3 regions of the Paenibacillus sp. KN14-4R genome follow, and region 2 is predicted to be linked to each of the others. Evidence: a T-box and tRNA genes for the amino acid it is inferred to sense, from the RefSeq annotation. Region 2 holds a T-box; the other regions hold tRNA genes.

Region 1 (4,730 bases), 130 kb from region 2:
TCATGATGCTGCTAAGCTCAGTGATCATATTTATCACATTGTGGAAAGCTGGATGTTAAGAAAGAGGTGAGAAGGATGTCCTTTGCGGCTCAAACGAAAAAAGAGCTAACGCTCATCGAGAGTGATGCTTGCTGCGAGAAAGCAGAGCTTTCAGCGCTTATTCGTATGAATGGTTCTGTGCAGATCACGAATCAAAAAATTATTCTTGATATTTCTACAGAAAATGCCGCGATTGCTCGTAGAATTTACTCACTTTTAAAGAAGTTGTATGGTTTGCATACTGAATTACTTGTCCGTAAAAAGATGCGACTAAAGAAAAACAATGTCTATATCGTTCGTGTTCCTAATGGCGTTCAGGAATTATTGAAGGAGTTGTACATTGTATCAGAAGGGTTTCTTTTTACAGATGGGATTGATAATAGTATTATTCGTGGGAATTGCTGCAAACGCTCATACTTACGAGGTGCGTTCTTAGCGGGTGGGTCTGTTAATAATCCAGAAGGGTCATCCTATCATTTGGAGATTTCCTCCATGTATGAAGAACATTGTGGCGAATTAACAGATTTAGCGAATAAGTTTGATCTCAATGCACGATTTATCGAACGGAAAAAAGGGTTTGTGCTTTATATCAAAGAAGGCGAGAAAATTATTGAATTTCTCTCGATAATAGGCGCACACCAAGCGCTCTTGCGATTTGAAGATGTGCGGATTATGAAGGATATGCGTAACTCTGTGAACCGAATTGTAAATTGTGAAACAGCGAATTTGAATAAAACGATAGGCGCAGCAGTGCGCCAAATCGATAACATACGGCTCATTGATAAAGAACTTGGTTTAGATACTTTGCCTGAAAAGCTGCGTGAAGTTGCAGAGGTTCGCTTACAAAACCCCGATATTAATCTCAAAGAGGTAGGGGACTTGCTCAAAGGTCAAGTAAGTAAGTCAGGTGTCAATCATCGTCTGCGTAAGCTGGATGAGCTTGCTGATCGAATTCGTGGGATTAAATAAGGCTGTTCGTATATTTATGTAGTGTAATTGTTGATGAAATGGTATACTAATGTTAAATGAGTGCGTTTTCTTTTGGTTACAATGGTAAAATTTGTATAATAAATTTGTAGAGAAAAAGGGGGAATTGGTTCGATGTCAAGACGCCCAGTCGTTGTGAAATTAAAGACCGGTCTTCATGCAAGACCTGCCGCATTATTCGTTCAGGAAGCGAATAAGTTCTCATCTGAAATTTTTGTTGAGAAGGATGAGAAGAAAGTGAATGCCAAAAGTATCATGGGTATCATGAGTTTGGCAATTTCCACTGGAACTGAAGTTACGATCTCCGCTGAAGGTTCTGATGCTGATCAAGCTGTAACAGCTCTTGCTACTTTAGTAAGCAAAGAGGAACTGGATAATCAATAAGAGGAATCAACAATAAAGCCGCTGAGGAATCAGCGGCTTTTTTATGTTTTTTATGGGGTTGTGGAGCGGATTACAATTTCTCGATTACTTTATCGATTAAACCGTATTCCATCGCTTCAGCTGCCGTCATAAAGTAGTCACGGTCTGTGTCGCGATCAACTTTTTCGATAGGTTGTCCAGAGCGTTCTGCTAAAATGCCATTCAGCTTTTCGCGTAATTTAATGATACGATTCGCACGAATTTGAATATCTGAAGCTTGACCCTCAGCACCACCAAGTGGTTGGTGAATCATGACTTCTGCATTCGGAAGTGCAAAACGTTTACCCTTCGCACCAGCAGCAAGCAAGAAAGCACCCATGGAAGCAGCCATCCCTACGCAAATCGTAGATACATCAGGCTTAATGTACTGCATGGTATCAAATATCGCCATCCCGGAAGTGATGGAACCACCAGGGGAGTTAATGTATAGCGAGATGTCTTTATCCGGATCTTGTGCTGCCAAGAACAACATCTGTGCAATGATGGAGTTTGCGACTTGATCATTGACTTGTGATCCTAGAAAAATAATACGATCTTTCAGCAGACGTGAGTAAATGTCATACGAACGTTCGCCTCTTGCATCTGGCTCAACTACCATTGGAATAAAACCACTCATAATCTTGACCTCCTTAAATTAGCAGAGCGTGCGTTACGCGCGGCTTCATTAATATTATACTGTTTCTGTTATCATACCTGAAATTATACTAAAGGTCAACAAAGGTCAAACAACATCAGGGTAATGATATATAATTCGATATCCATTAAAAAAGCTCCTTCTAAATGAAGGAGCTTGGTTCTTGTAAATATACGCGCCCGCGAGGGATCGAACCTCGATCTCAGGCTCCGGAGGCCTACGTCATATCCATTGGACCACGGGCGCAAATTATAAGTGACAGCAAGAGTAATTATAGGATAACGTACAGAAAAAATCAAGGGTGCAGAATAAAATCGAGGATCTTTTGAAAGCCTATAACCATATGTGGTAAAAAAGCGTCATACGACAGTTGCTTCCTCTCTCATTATTAGGTATAATAGGAAACGTAGTCAGGTGGGACTTAAAATGAACCCATGGGACATAAAATGTCCTGGTGGCAGGTGTAGAATGAGAGAAATCCTTGAAATTCAAAGGCAGCTCATGCCGGATTTTCTAGAAGTAATGAAAAAAAGGTACACCGTGCTGCACCATATTATGGTCTCAGGTGTAATTGGCCGAAGAACGCTTGCGATGTCATTAGATATGACAGAGCGAATCCTGCGCAGTGAAATTGATTTCTTAAAGGCTCATGGCCTAATTGAAATCGAAGTAAGCGGGATGAGCGTATCAGAAGTCGGACGACAGCTATTACAGGATATAGAGCCGATGATTAAAGAAGTGTTCGGTTTAACCGATCTGGAAGAGCAAATCCGCTCCGCCTTTAATCTGAAACAAGTTGTGATCGTTGCAGGAGATGCAGATACATCCTCTTTTACGAAAAGAGAACTGGGTCTTGCTGGAGCCACTGTGCTTCGCAAAAATGTAACGAACGACGATATTATTGCTGTAACAGGCGGTTCAACTATGGCGCGCATTGCAAGTCAGCTTGTTACCTCAGCTCCACTGAAAGGATCTTGGTTCGTGCCTGCAAGAGGCGGACTTGGTGAAAGTGTGGAGATGCAAGCGAACACGATTGCTTCTGAGATGGCGAAGAAAACAGGAGGGCAGTATCGACTGCTCCACGTACCTGATGATCTTGGCGAAGAAGCGTATCAATCGCTCATGCAAGAGGCAAACATTAAGGAGATCATTGACTTTGTCCGTAAGTGCCGTATCGTTGTTCACGGAATCGGGGATGCTATGATAATGGCAAAACGAAGAAAAGTGGACGATGAAACAACTGCGAAATTGCAAAATGCCGGTGCACTAGCTGAAGCGTTCGGATACTATTTTGACAAAGTGGGTACGGTTGTACATAAGATGCCGACACTTGGATTACAGCTAGAAGACATTCAGCGGACTGAAATTGTCATCGGTGTTGCCGGTGGGAAGAGTAAGGGAGAAGCGATTGCTTCTGTGCTTCGATTCGGTCACGAGGACATTCTTGTAACGGATGAAGCAGCCGCACATGAAATCATGAAGTATATCTCTTAATCTTAACTTGTTAGTTACTTATTTTGTCATCTTGATGTACTTTACCGTGCATCTTGAAATATATTGCATTTATCTAGGAGGACGATCTTCATGGTAAAAATCGGTATTAATGGTTTTGGACGTATTGGACGTAACGTATTCCGCGCATCTCTTACAAACACTGAAGTTGAAGTTGTTGCAATCAACGACTTGACTGACGTAAAAACTCTTGCGCACTTGCTTAAATATGACACAACTCACGGCGTTCTAGATGCAACTGTAGAAGCTGGCGAAGGCGAAATCAAAGTTAACGGCAAATCCATCAAAGTATTTGCTGAGCGTAACCCTGAAGCATTGCCTTGGGCTGAAGTTGGCGCTGAAATCGTTGTTGAATCCACTGGTATTTTCACAGCGAAAGACAAAGCTTCCATGCACCTTAAAGGTGGCGCTAAGAAAGTTATCATCTCCGCTCCAGCAACTAACGAAGATATCACAATCGTTATGGGCGTAAACGAAGATAAATACGATGCTGCTAACCACACAATCATCTCCAACGCATCTTGCACAACAAACTGCTTGGCGCCATTTGCTAAAGTATTGAACGACAAGTTCGGTATCGTTAAAGGTATGATGAACACAATTCACTCCTACACGAACGACCAAAACGTTCTTGACTTGCCGCACAAAGACTTGCGTCGTGCTCGTGCAGCAGCTCAAAACATTATCCCTACTACAACTGGCGCTGCTAAAGCGGTATCCCTTGTATTGCCTGAATTGAAAGGCAAATTGAATGGTATGTCCATGCGCGTTCCTACTCCTAACGTATCCGTTACAGACTTGGTAGTAGAACTTAAGCAAGACGTTACTGTTGAAGAAGTAAACGCAGCTTTGAAAGAAGCAGCTGAAGGCCCAATGAAGGGCATCTTGAACTACTCCGAAGAGCCAAAGGTATCCAGCGACTTCAACGGCGACCCAGCTTCCTCCACTATCGATGCTTTGACAACGATGGTAATCGGCGGCAACATGGTTAAAGTTGTATCTTGGTACGATAACGAGTGGGGTTACTCCAACCGTGTTCTTGACCTAGCTTCCTACATTGCGAAAAAAGGTCTATAAGAACAAGCGATTATATAAGCAACAAAACTGAAGAGGAGAAGCGATTCTCCTCTTTCTC
Region 2 (4,730 bases):
ATCCCCTCCACTTTCCCATCGATTGATCGCTCTACCTCTGTATTTGGCGGGGCGGAGTTCTGCGCCGAGGGCTGCTGAGTAGAATCCTCCGAACGATCCGAGCTGTCGATATTTGCAAAGCTGCTCTGCCATTCCCGAGCTAACTGCTGCTGCTCCGCATTTTCCAGCATTTCCTCAAACTTCGGATAGCCAAGTAGAATAAGGCCAACGACGATTAGGATCACGGACAATATTCTAACTTTCACCGGTTGGTTCACCCTCCTTCAACCCTTAACCTATGTACGAATTCGCTTTTTCCCAATTGCCGAACCAGTCTGTTAGCTCTCTGCTCGGCAGCACACCATATTCCATCTGAAGTTGTTCGGACAGCTGATGAAACAACCTTCTCACCTCACCGGGATGATGAAGTAAGGCATGAACTTGCATTAAGCCCGTATAACCATCTTCCCTATAAGGCAGTTTGTCTACCATACGCTGATACAAGGTAATCGCTTCCGTATGCTGTCTAAGCAGCATTCGGCACTGAGCGATTTGCTTGGCATGCTCGATCCAGAGCAGACGAGTGCGTTCCTTCTCATGCTCGGCCCAAGCATACCCATGCTCCTCTAAAAAATCCCCCGAATATTGATTCATGATCGACAAATGCTGATCAAGCGTCTCGGGTGTAACGGGAGGAGCTTGTCTTAGACTGTTCTCCCATTGTTCCGTATCCAGCTTTACATTTCCCCATACGAGGCGATAGCCCTCATCTTGATATTTAATTGTAATATCTAAGTTATAGGTCTTCATCATTTTTCGAATTTGATAAATAGCCGTATGCAATTGGGCAGTTGCTTTATGTAAATCATATTCTGGCCAAAGAAGATCCATTAGGCTTTGCTTGCTCACTGTCTTGTTGCGGTAATGAATCAGATACGCGAATAACTCTGGCGCTTTTAATGTTTTCCAAGGGAAAGACTGCATTTCTTGATGTTGATTCATAAGATGCAGGCTGCGTAGACAGCAAATCGATAATTGGGATTGCGTTGATTGACTTTTTTCCGCAGTGTTTACCTGTTTCGACTGAGCGATCCTATTCATAGTCATAGCAAGTCTCGTAGGATGCACAGGTTTAAGGAGATAGTCAAGTGCATTGACCTCGAAGGCCTTCACGGCAAAATCTTGATGAGCAGTGACAAATACGACCTGCAACTGTGGATGTAATTCCAGCAGTTGGTCAGCTAACTCAAAGCCGCTCATCTCCGGCATCTCAATATCCAGAAAAGCAATATCCGGCGCATCGTTACGGGTCGCGGATACTGCTTCGTATGGATATAGATATGCCCCGATCAGCTCCACATTTACGTTGAAACCATCTTGGGTTTGCAAGAGCTTTGTCATTTTCTGCAAAGCCAAATTCTCATCATCGACGATTATTGCTTTCAAGATTAACTCTCCCCTTATGTTACACTGCTTCTTTCCTATTCTAGCAGTAATGTATCCACAGCGGTACCTTTCGAAGCTACTTGTTCTATATCGCATCTAGGTTTGTCTTGTCATTTATTAAGGTACAGCTCTCCCAATTATCCATCTTCATATACCCTCGCCGAACTAAAGCGAATATGGTAGTCGTCCTACAATACCACTCTGGTAGAGATGATTTCTGATCAGAATCTATTTCCTCTTCCATTGCGTTCTCATACGTCCAATACCCCTGCTTTTTCCAACGTAACAGCTTTCCCCCATGCTCCTGCGCATGTTCCAATGCATCTAGCTGATTATGCGATAAATCCATGTTCTTCATAACGCAACCCTCCTACTTTACTTCATTAAATCATAGGATTCTAAACATAATCTGAACCAAGCATTGGAACGTGCTCCTTATATCTGCTTAGGCGTTTGCAATCCTAGCAACTGAAGGCCTTTTGCGATTATGCGGCTCGCCGCTTCGACTAAAGCAAGCTTGGCATGCTTTTCATCGATGTTATCTACGAGCATTCTTTCCTGATGATAGAACCGATTGAACAGCTGCCCAACAACAAGAATATATTTTGCTAAAATCGACGGTTCTTGCTGCTTAGCGCTCATTTCAAGAATGCCTGGGAACTGCGTTAAAGCTTTGAGAAGCTGCCAAGCCGAGTCTGAGGTTATAAACTCCCCTTTTACATGATCCTGAACGAGTGGCTCGCTTTGCGCATATCCTTTGTTCAAAACGCTTTGCGTTCTTGCATAGGTGTACTGCATATAAGGACCTGTCTCTCCGTCAAAACTTAGCGCATCTTCCATCGAAAAATTAATTTCGTTCATCCGATGATTCTTCAGGTCGTTAAATATAATGGCGCCAACTCCGATTGCCTCTGCTACTTTCGCCTTTCCTTCATCTGTCAGTGATGCGCTTTTCGCTTCGATAATTGACCGAGCTTGACCTACCGCTTCATCCAACACTTCCTCCAGCATCACGATTCGTCCTCTGCGAGTGGACATCTTCTTCCCTTCAAATTTCATGAGACCAAACGGAACATGCACACATTCATCCGCCCACTCGTAGCCCATTTTCTTAAGCACATGAAAGACTTGACGAAAATGAAGCGACTGCTCTCCCCCTACCACATACAGCATCTTCTCACCTTGCATCTGTTCATGCCGATAAATCGCTGTCGCTAGATCCCTTGTTGCATAAATGGAGGCCCCGTCTGATTTCACAATCATACAAGGTGGCAGCCCCTCTTCATCCAGCCGCACAACAAGCGCCCCATCACTTTCTTCAAGCAATTTCTTTTCTTTGAGTTCATCCACCACAGCTTGCATTTTATCGTTATAAAAACTTTCGCCAAGTACGTAATCAAACTGCACATTTAGACGCTCATACATCCGATTAAACTCCGTTAAGCTTTCCTTCACAAAACCCTGCCACAGGGCCGTCGCTTCCTCGTCCTTCGACTCCAGCTTATGAAACCAAGCCCGTGCTTCATCTTCCAGCTCTGGATGTGCCTCTACCTCTTCATGAAATTGTACGTATAACCGCAAGTACTCCTGAATCGGATTTTCCTTCACAGCATCAAGATTAACCCACTTGAAATAGGCAACAAGCAGCTTACCGAACTGGGTCCCCCAATCTCCGATATGATTCACATTCATAACCTTATAGCCTACTGCCTTATATATTTGATACAGTGCATTGCCGATCATCGTCGACCGTAAATGTCCGATTCCAATTGGTTTTGCAATGTTAGGCGCTGACATATCAATAATTACGTGCTTACCTTGCCCTATATTAGACCGACCGAACGTCGGCTCTAGAATGGTGGATAACCACTGTCCAGCTGCAACCTGCCGATCAAACACTACATTTAAATAAGGACCTGCTGCAAAGCATGACATTCCTTCAATCTGAATCGTCTGCGCTAGTTCCCCCGCGATCATGGCAGGACTTTTCTTCCATTGTTTAGCCAATTGAAAACACGGCAGTGCCACATCCCCAAGCTCGGGGTTTGGCGGTACTTCCAAGAGTCTCCGGATCTCCTCCTCAGGTAGCGAAATATATGCCGCAAGTGCCTTTGCTGTCTGTGTAAGTATCATTTTGATTGCCTCCTTTTTCTTTATCAAAAAATACAAAAAACCCCGCCTCGTAAAGAGACGGGGATTGATCCCGTGGTGCCACTCTTATGACTTGATGATGCCAGAACATGCGCGTCAAGCCACTCGGAACAGATAACGGCGTAAACCGGACAAACCTTACACGAAGTTCGGCCTGTCATCTCACGGGTCCTCTTCACAACATGCTTCCGTACCGGCTCTCACTTTCCCGGCTCGCTGATCCTTCTACAATGTGCTACTTTCCCGATCTCAGATGATTGAACAATGATTTCTAAGCATTATATCGAATCCTACATCAATTATCAAACCTAAATTTTTGTAGAAATATTATGGGACTTGCCAACATATACATGCTGTAGATGCTTGTAAGGCGGGTGAAGAAATGAAAAATCGTATGTATAATCGTTGGTTGCAATGGTTTCTGCTTATTGTTGTCGCAGGTTCAACTGTATATGTGGCTTCGAAGCTGTTCCTGCCCCAAAATGAGCCTGCTTTATCCCGAATAGAGGCTCGTGTTGAGCCTTTACCTATCAATCCCATTCCCAATCCCACACCCAAGACCGAACAAGCCCTCAGCAATCGGGTCGTGGAGTACCACATGAATGTGGAACTGCTTCCCGATACAAAAGAGCTTCGTGGACAGCAAGCCATTACGTGGATAAATCCAGGGATGAAGCCTGTCGATCATTTGTACATGCACTTGTATCCAAATGCTTTTGCATCCAAAAAGACGACCTTCATGCGCGAATCAGGTGGTCAACTCCGTGGTGATAAAGCGCTGGAAGATAGTGTTGGCTCCATGAAATTGAATAAGCTGCAAACACAAAATGGACAGGACTTAACAGGCCGTATGTGGTTCGTGCAGCCCGATGACGGCAATACAGACGATCATACTCTACTCAAAATTTCTTTGCCACAAGCGGTTAATCCAGGTGAGAGTATTACGCTTAAAACCGACTTTACGGTCAAAATGCCATTTGCCTTTGCCCGCATGGGCTATGTCGATGATTTCTACATGGCTGGTCAATGGTTTCCGAAACTTGCCGTATATGAAACAGAAGGCACCCGCGACCGTGCTGAAGAAGGTTGGAACTTGCACCAGTATCATGGCAATTCCGAGTTCTATGCAGATTTTGGTATTTATAATGTTAAAA
Region 3 (4,730 bases), 480 kb from region 2:
TTTACTAGCGCATAAGCTAACCCACCATTAAAGGCATCGCCAGCTCCGGTCGTGTCAATTGCATCAATTTTATAAGCAGGAACATGAATTTCTTGTCCCGCCTCGATGATCGATACCCCTTGACTCCCCTTCGTCACAATCAGCTTTCCTATTAGCTCTTTTTCATTATGATTTTGTTTCAGCAGCACCTGTTCATGCTCATTTGGAGTTACGTAATCGATTTTGCTAATAAGCTCTGCCGAAAGCTCTTGAATTGGCGCCGGATTAAGTATTACCGTGATATTATTCTCTTTCGCAATTTCTACTGCCTTCTCTACCGCTTCCAACGGAATCTCCAATTGAAGGATGACGATATCGCTATTTGCAATCACTTCGCGTTTCGATTCAACAAATGCAGCTGTAACGCTATGATTCGCAGCAGGCACTACAATGATGCTGTTGTCTCCACCTGATACCGTAATCGATGCGGTAGCAGTCGAACCTGTAACCGGTTCCACATTGCTCACATCAACACCTTCATTTTGAAGATGCGCCAATAGTTCCTTACCGAAATTGTCTGATCCTACACAACCGATGAGCTGCACGTGAGCACCAAGTCTAGCCGCAGCTACTGCTTGATTCGCGCCTTTCCCACCCGGATTCATCTGGAACTGATCACCGAAGAGTGTCTCGCCTACTTTAGGCAGCTGAGAAGTAATCGTAACCAAATCCATGTTAATGCTTCCTACAATTGTAACCTTAGGTTTCTGCTCCATACCCGTATACTCCTTAGGTTGAATTTTTCTCTACTAGTTCCACATCTAATCTATAATAGGTTTCTTCCACTGGCTGCTGTCTCATTAGCCCAACAAGCATGGTTGTTGCTTTTTCACCAAGTTCATAGATAGGCTGTACAATGGTCGTTAATTCAGGGGTCATCACATTCGTTAAAGCAATTCCATCAAATCCAACAATCGAAAGCTGTTCAGGAATCTTTAATCCAAGCTGATGCGCGACTTTAATCGCACCAATTGCCATAATGTCATTGGCAGCAAAGATACCATCAATTTCTGGATGACGCTCCAATAGCGCTAATGTCGCTTGGATTGAGGTTTGCATATCATAATTGCCATTTACAATGTAGCTCTCTTGATACCATGGCTCAGAAGAAACAACTTCCTTATAACCTTCGAATCGCTCTTCTGCATTCACTACCCCAACTGTACCTCTAATGTGGGCAATCCGCTTACACCCTTTTTTCTGCAAAAAACGTGTAGCCACTGCCGCTCCCCGCTTGTTCTCCACTACAATTGTAGGTAAGCCGCTGCTAATTTCACGGTCAATGCTGACAATTGGAATGTTAAGCGATTCAACTTGTTCAGCCGTTAGCGTGTTGGAAGAGATAATAATGCCATTCACATAATTTTGTTGCAGTACATCCAAATAGCCTTGTTCCTTTTCACTATTGCCATCGGAATTACACAAGATGACATTGTAACCCAACTTGGAAGCGGTGTCTTCGACTGCTCTTGCTAACTCGGTGAAAAAGGGGTTCATAATGGACGGCACGATCAGACCGACCGTACTCGACTGTTTCTTAAACAGGCTTCTTGCTACTTCATTGGGCTTATAGTTGAGCGAACTGATCGCTTGTTCAACTTTTTCCCTTGTGTTATGCCCAACATAGCCCTTATCATTCAAAACCCTTGATACCGTAGCAACAGATACGCCTGCACGCTGTGCCACGTCTTTAATCGAAGCCATACACTCACTCCACTCATTTAGGTAACCGGTTACACAATCAATATACGCTTTATTTATCTGATAGTCAATAACCTATCCTTGATTATTTGTTAGCGCTATCATTTTTTCTTACACGGTCTTTGGATCAACTTCCCTATTCATGCATCGACATGCTATAATATCCCTTGTACCGCGCGCCCGTAGCTCAGCAGGATAGAGCGACAGTTTCCTAAACTGCAGGTCGTACGTTCGAATCGTATCGGGCGCGCCATAAAGGATACAACATCCCTTTTTCAACTATAAAAAAGCCGACGGATCGCTCATCCATCGGCTTTATTTTTATTATTATTTATTTCAAATACTCTATCATTTTTTTTAGTAACACGGCAACCTCTGCTCGTGTCACATGATCTTTAGGTGCAAGTTTTTTATCTTCGTTACCTTGCATGATCTTTTCATTAACAAGCAATTTCATAGCGCTGATTGCCCAATCAGAAAGCTGATCCTTGTCACTAAAACTTATTAACAAATCAATATCGAATTTATTTTTACCAGAACTATGTTTTTCAATGACTTTGCTCAGCATGACTGCAAGCTGCTCTCTTGTAATAGAATCATTCGGTGCAAACTGATCAGCATTCAAACCATTAATTAAACCTAACTTGAATGCTTGATTAATATCTTTTGAATACCATTTTTGAGAATCAACATCCTTAAATATACTCTCCGCTTGCGGAAGACCAGACTCTGATCCCAGAATGCGCATTAACAATGAAGTGACTTCTGCTCGTGAAATAGGATCTTGTGGTTTATATAACCCTTCATAATTCCCTTTTACTATAAATCTAGATGCTAACCATGATACATCCTTCTCTGCCCAGTGTCCTTTTACATCATCAAAAGTCTTACTATAATTCAGAACATATAGCATATCATTAGAGTGATGTTTGAATTCTACAATAAGTTGGCCGTCTTTCATCATAGTCGTAGCTGGTTCATAAGCCCACTCACCAGTATCAGCATTTTTCTTAACCACAATTACATCGGATGTAGATCCCTTAGGCAAAATAACCTGCGATGTTAACCAGTTCACCTCAATTTGCTTCTCCCCATTCTTCACGTACATTCTCACGGGTAAAGAATGAGCAACAACTTCCGGACTTGTACTGATTTCAGGCTGCAGCACTATATTGAGTATTAGATTTGTATAATTGTCGAAATTGTTCTTCAGTAAATCCTCATTAATATCACTAAATTTTAGTTTTGCCGTTCCCTTTTCATTGCTAAGAAGGATGTAACCTTCAGATAGTTTTTGCTTTCCTAATAAGATAGCTGCTAATGGAACATTTAAGCTACTTTTGAAATCAACTGTAATTTGATTTTTATTCGTTTCTTTGAGTGAAGTAAATAAATTGTTCCAATTTACATTTTTAAGATCACCTTTTAATTGTACACCATCTGATGTGATCCTAATTTCAGGTAATGAAGGTGCCACTACTGGACTAGAGGAACCACCGGATGAAGAACCACCATTAGGTTGTGATGTTGGTGGTGTTGTAGGCGGAATCTCGGGTGTTTGACCGTCTGAAACGATACTAACATTTTTTAATTTCTCAGGTAAAACAACGTTGTCCACATTCACTTGAATATCGATGTTTTCTGCTTTGGAATAGGAGGCTGTTATATAATAGGTTGATAGATCATCCGTACCATTTTTCCCATCATCCTCTAGGTTATCCCCCAACTTCACATTATTAATAATTAAATTTCCACTAGCAATTTTATCAGTCCCTGAAACCAATGGTACAATACTAAAATTGTCTTTATGAAAATTCCTATACCCAAATCCTGCTGCATCATTTAATCTCACTTTAAACGTAAACTCCTCATTAATTTTCGGTTTTGAAGGAGAAATGGTTTGCGTAGTTTTACTTCTGTTCAATGTTGAATTCCAGACTAATTTTGTATTTGTCCCTTCTTTTAAGACTAATGGTTGCGAAATCTCATAAAAATATTCTCTCTTTAGCACTGCAAAATTAAGTGTAATCATGCGCGATATTTCATCTATAGAAAAATCAACATATTGTTTTGTTCCATTATTTATAAAGAACACCTTTAAACCTTTTCTTATCTCTTGCGCACTTGCACCTACAAGGTGTAACCTAAATCCTCCTACAATCCCTCCAAAAGCATCTACCCCTGTTACAACTTTATCTTCATCAGGTGTCTTATATAAGATTGCTTTAGCATATTTTGTCCATCTACCTAATACATTCTCTGCTGCAATCTCTATTCGATATTCCGTATCAAGTGATAATCCTGTTAATTTATAACTTAGAACACTACTTGGCAAAGTTGCAATATCTATTTCATTCACAATGATTTTATAATGGGTAATTTCTTTTAAATCAAATGCTTCATTCCAATTAATAACTATACTCGTTTTGTCATCTTGGTGATAAGTTAAAGAATACATTCCGTCCATGACCCACCAACTTGGATCATTATTTTTATCATCATCTTCATTATATATGTTAATGTTCTTCAACTTTCCAAGTGGGGTATTATTTAATATAAATTCAATATCAATATTTTCAACTGTATCACTAGTTAATGTAAAAATAGAAAAGGACTCTTTTGATCCACTTGTTTTAATTTTACGAAGTATGATATTTCCATTTGCTTTCTGATTGGTACCGGTCTTATATGCGTTTAGCTTAAAGTTAGATATATTAATTCCTTCAAAATTAAAAGGAGTTCGTATAGCTACATTAAAATCACTACCTTTAATAGGCTTTTCAGGAAATATTTTTTGTTCGATATACATATTACTTTCATTCAGTTCCCACTTTATTGTAGTATCTAAATTAGCCTTTATAGTAATTTTATCTGAGAAATTAAGCTTGTATAAAATCCCTAAATTTGGATTAATAATTTCTATATATATTTGTCCATTACGATAGTCATTACGATAAATATTATAATCAACTACTTGATTTTTTTCTGCT

What was found. A T-box is a leader RNA that pairs with one kind of tRNA and senses whether it is charged. The one in region 2 lies ahead of argS (arginine--tRNA ligase), so its partner is inferred to be a tRNA-Arg.
Region 1: it has a tRNA-Arg gene. The T-box ahead of argS (arginine--tRNA ligase) is inferred to sense a tRNA for this amino acid. The anticodon was not compared.
Region 3: it has a tRNA-Arg gene. The T-box ahead of argS (arginine--tRNA ligase) is inferred to sense a tRNA for this amino acid. The anticodon was not compared.

Annotation. Positions count from the first base shown of each region.
Region 1 is NZ_CP197466.1:3,823,354-3,828,083, reverse strand. It holds gene ACSBOP_RS18845 (gluconeogenesis factor YvcK family protein) at 1-70, shown strand, start outside; gene whiA (DNA-binding protein WhiA) at 76-1,008, shown strand; gene ACSBOP_RS18835 (HPr family phosphocarrier protein) at 1,141-1,410, shown strand; gene clpP (ATP-dependent Clp endopeptidase proteolytic subunit ClpP) at 1,481-2,065, opposite strand; tRNA gene ACSBOP_RS18825 (tRNA-Arg) at 2,258-2,329, opposite strand; gene ACSBOP_RS18820 (sugar-binding transcriptional regulator) at 2,552-3,577, shown strand; gene gap (type I glyceraldehyde-3-phosphate dehydrogenase) at 3,668-4,672, shown strand.
Region 2 is NZ_CP197466.1:3,949,576-3,954,305, forward strand. It holds gene ACSBOP_RS19495 (class D sortase) at 1-245, opposite strand, end outside; gene ACSBOP_RS19500 (response regulator) at 271-1,425, opposite strand; gene ACSBOP_RS19505 (hypothetical protein) at 1,511-1,783, opposite strand; gene argS (arginine--tRNA ligase) at 1,861-3,558, opposite strand; T-box leader at 3,609-3,836, opposite strand; gene ACSBOP_RS19515 (M1 family metallopeptidase) at 3,959-4,730, shown strand, end outside.
Region 3 is NZ_CP197466.1:41,100-45,829, reverse strand. It holds gene rbsK (ribokinase) at 1-755, opposite strand, end outside; gene ACSBOP_RS00240 (LacI family DNA-binding transcriptional regulator) at 769-1,743, opposite strand; tRNA gene ACSBOP_RS00235 (tRNA-Arg) at 1,917-1,993, shown strand; gene ACSBOP_RS00230 (S-layer homology domain-containing protein) at 2,072-4,730, opposite strand, start outside.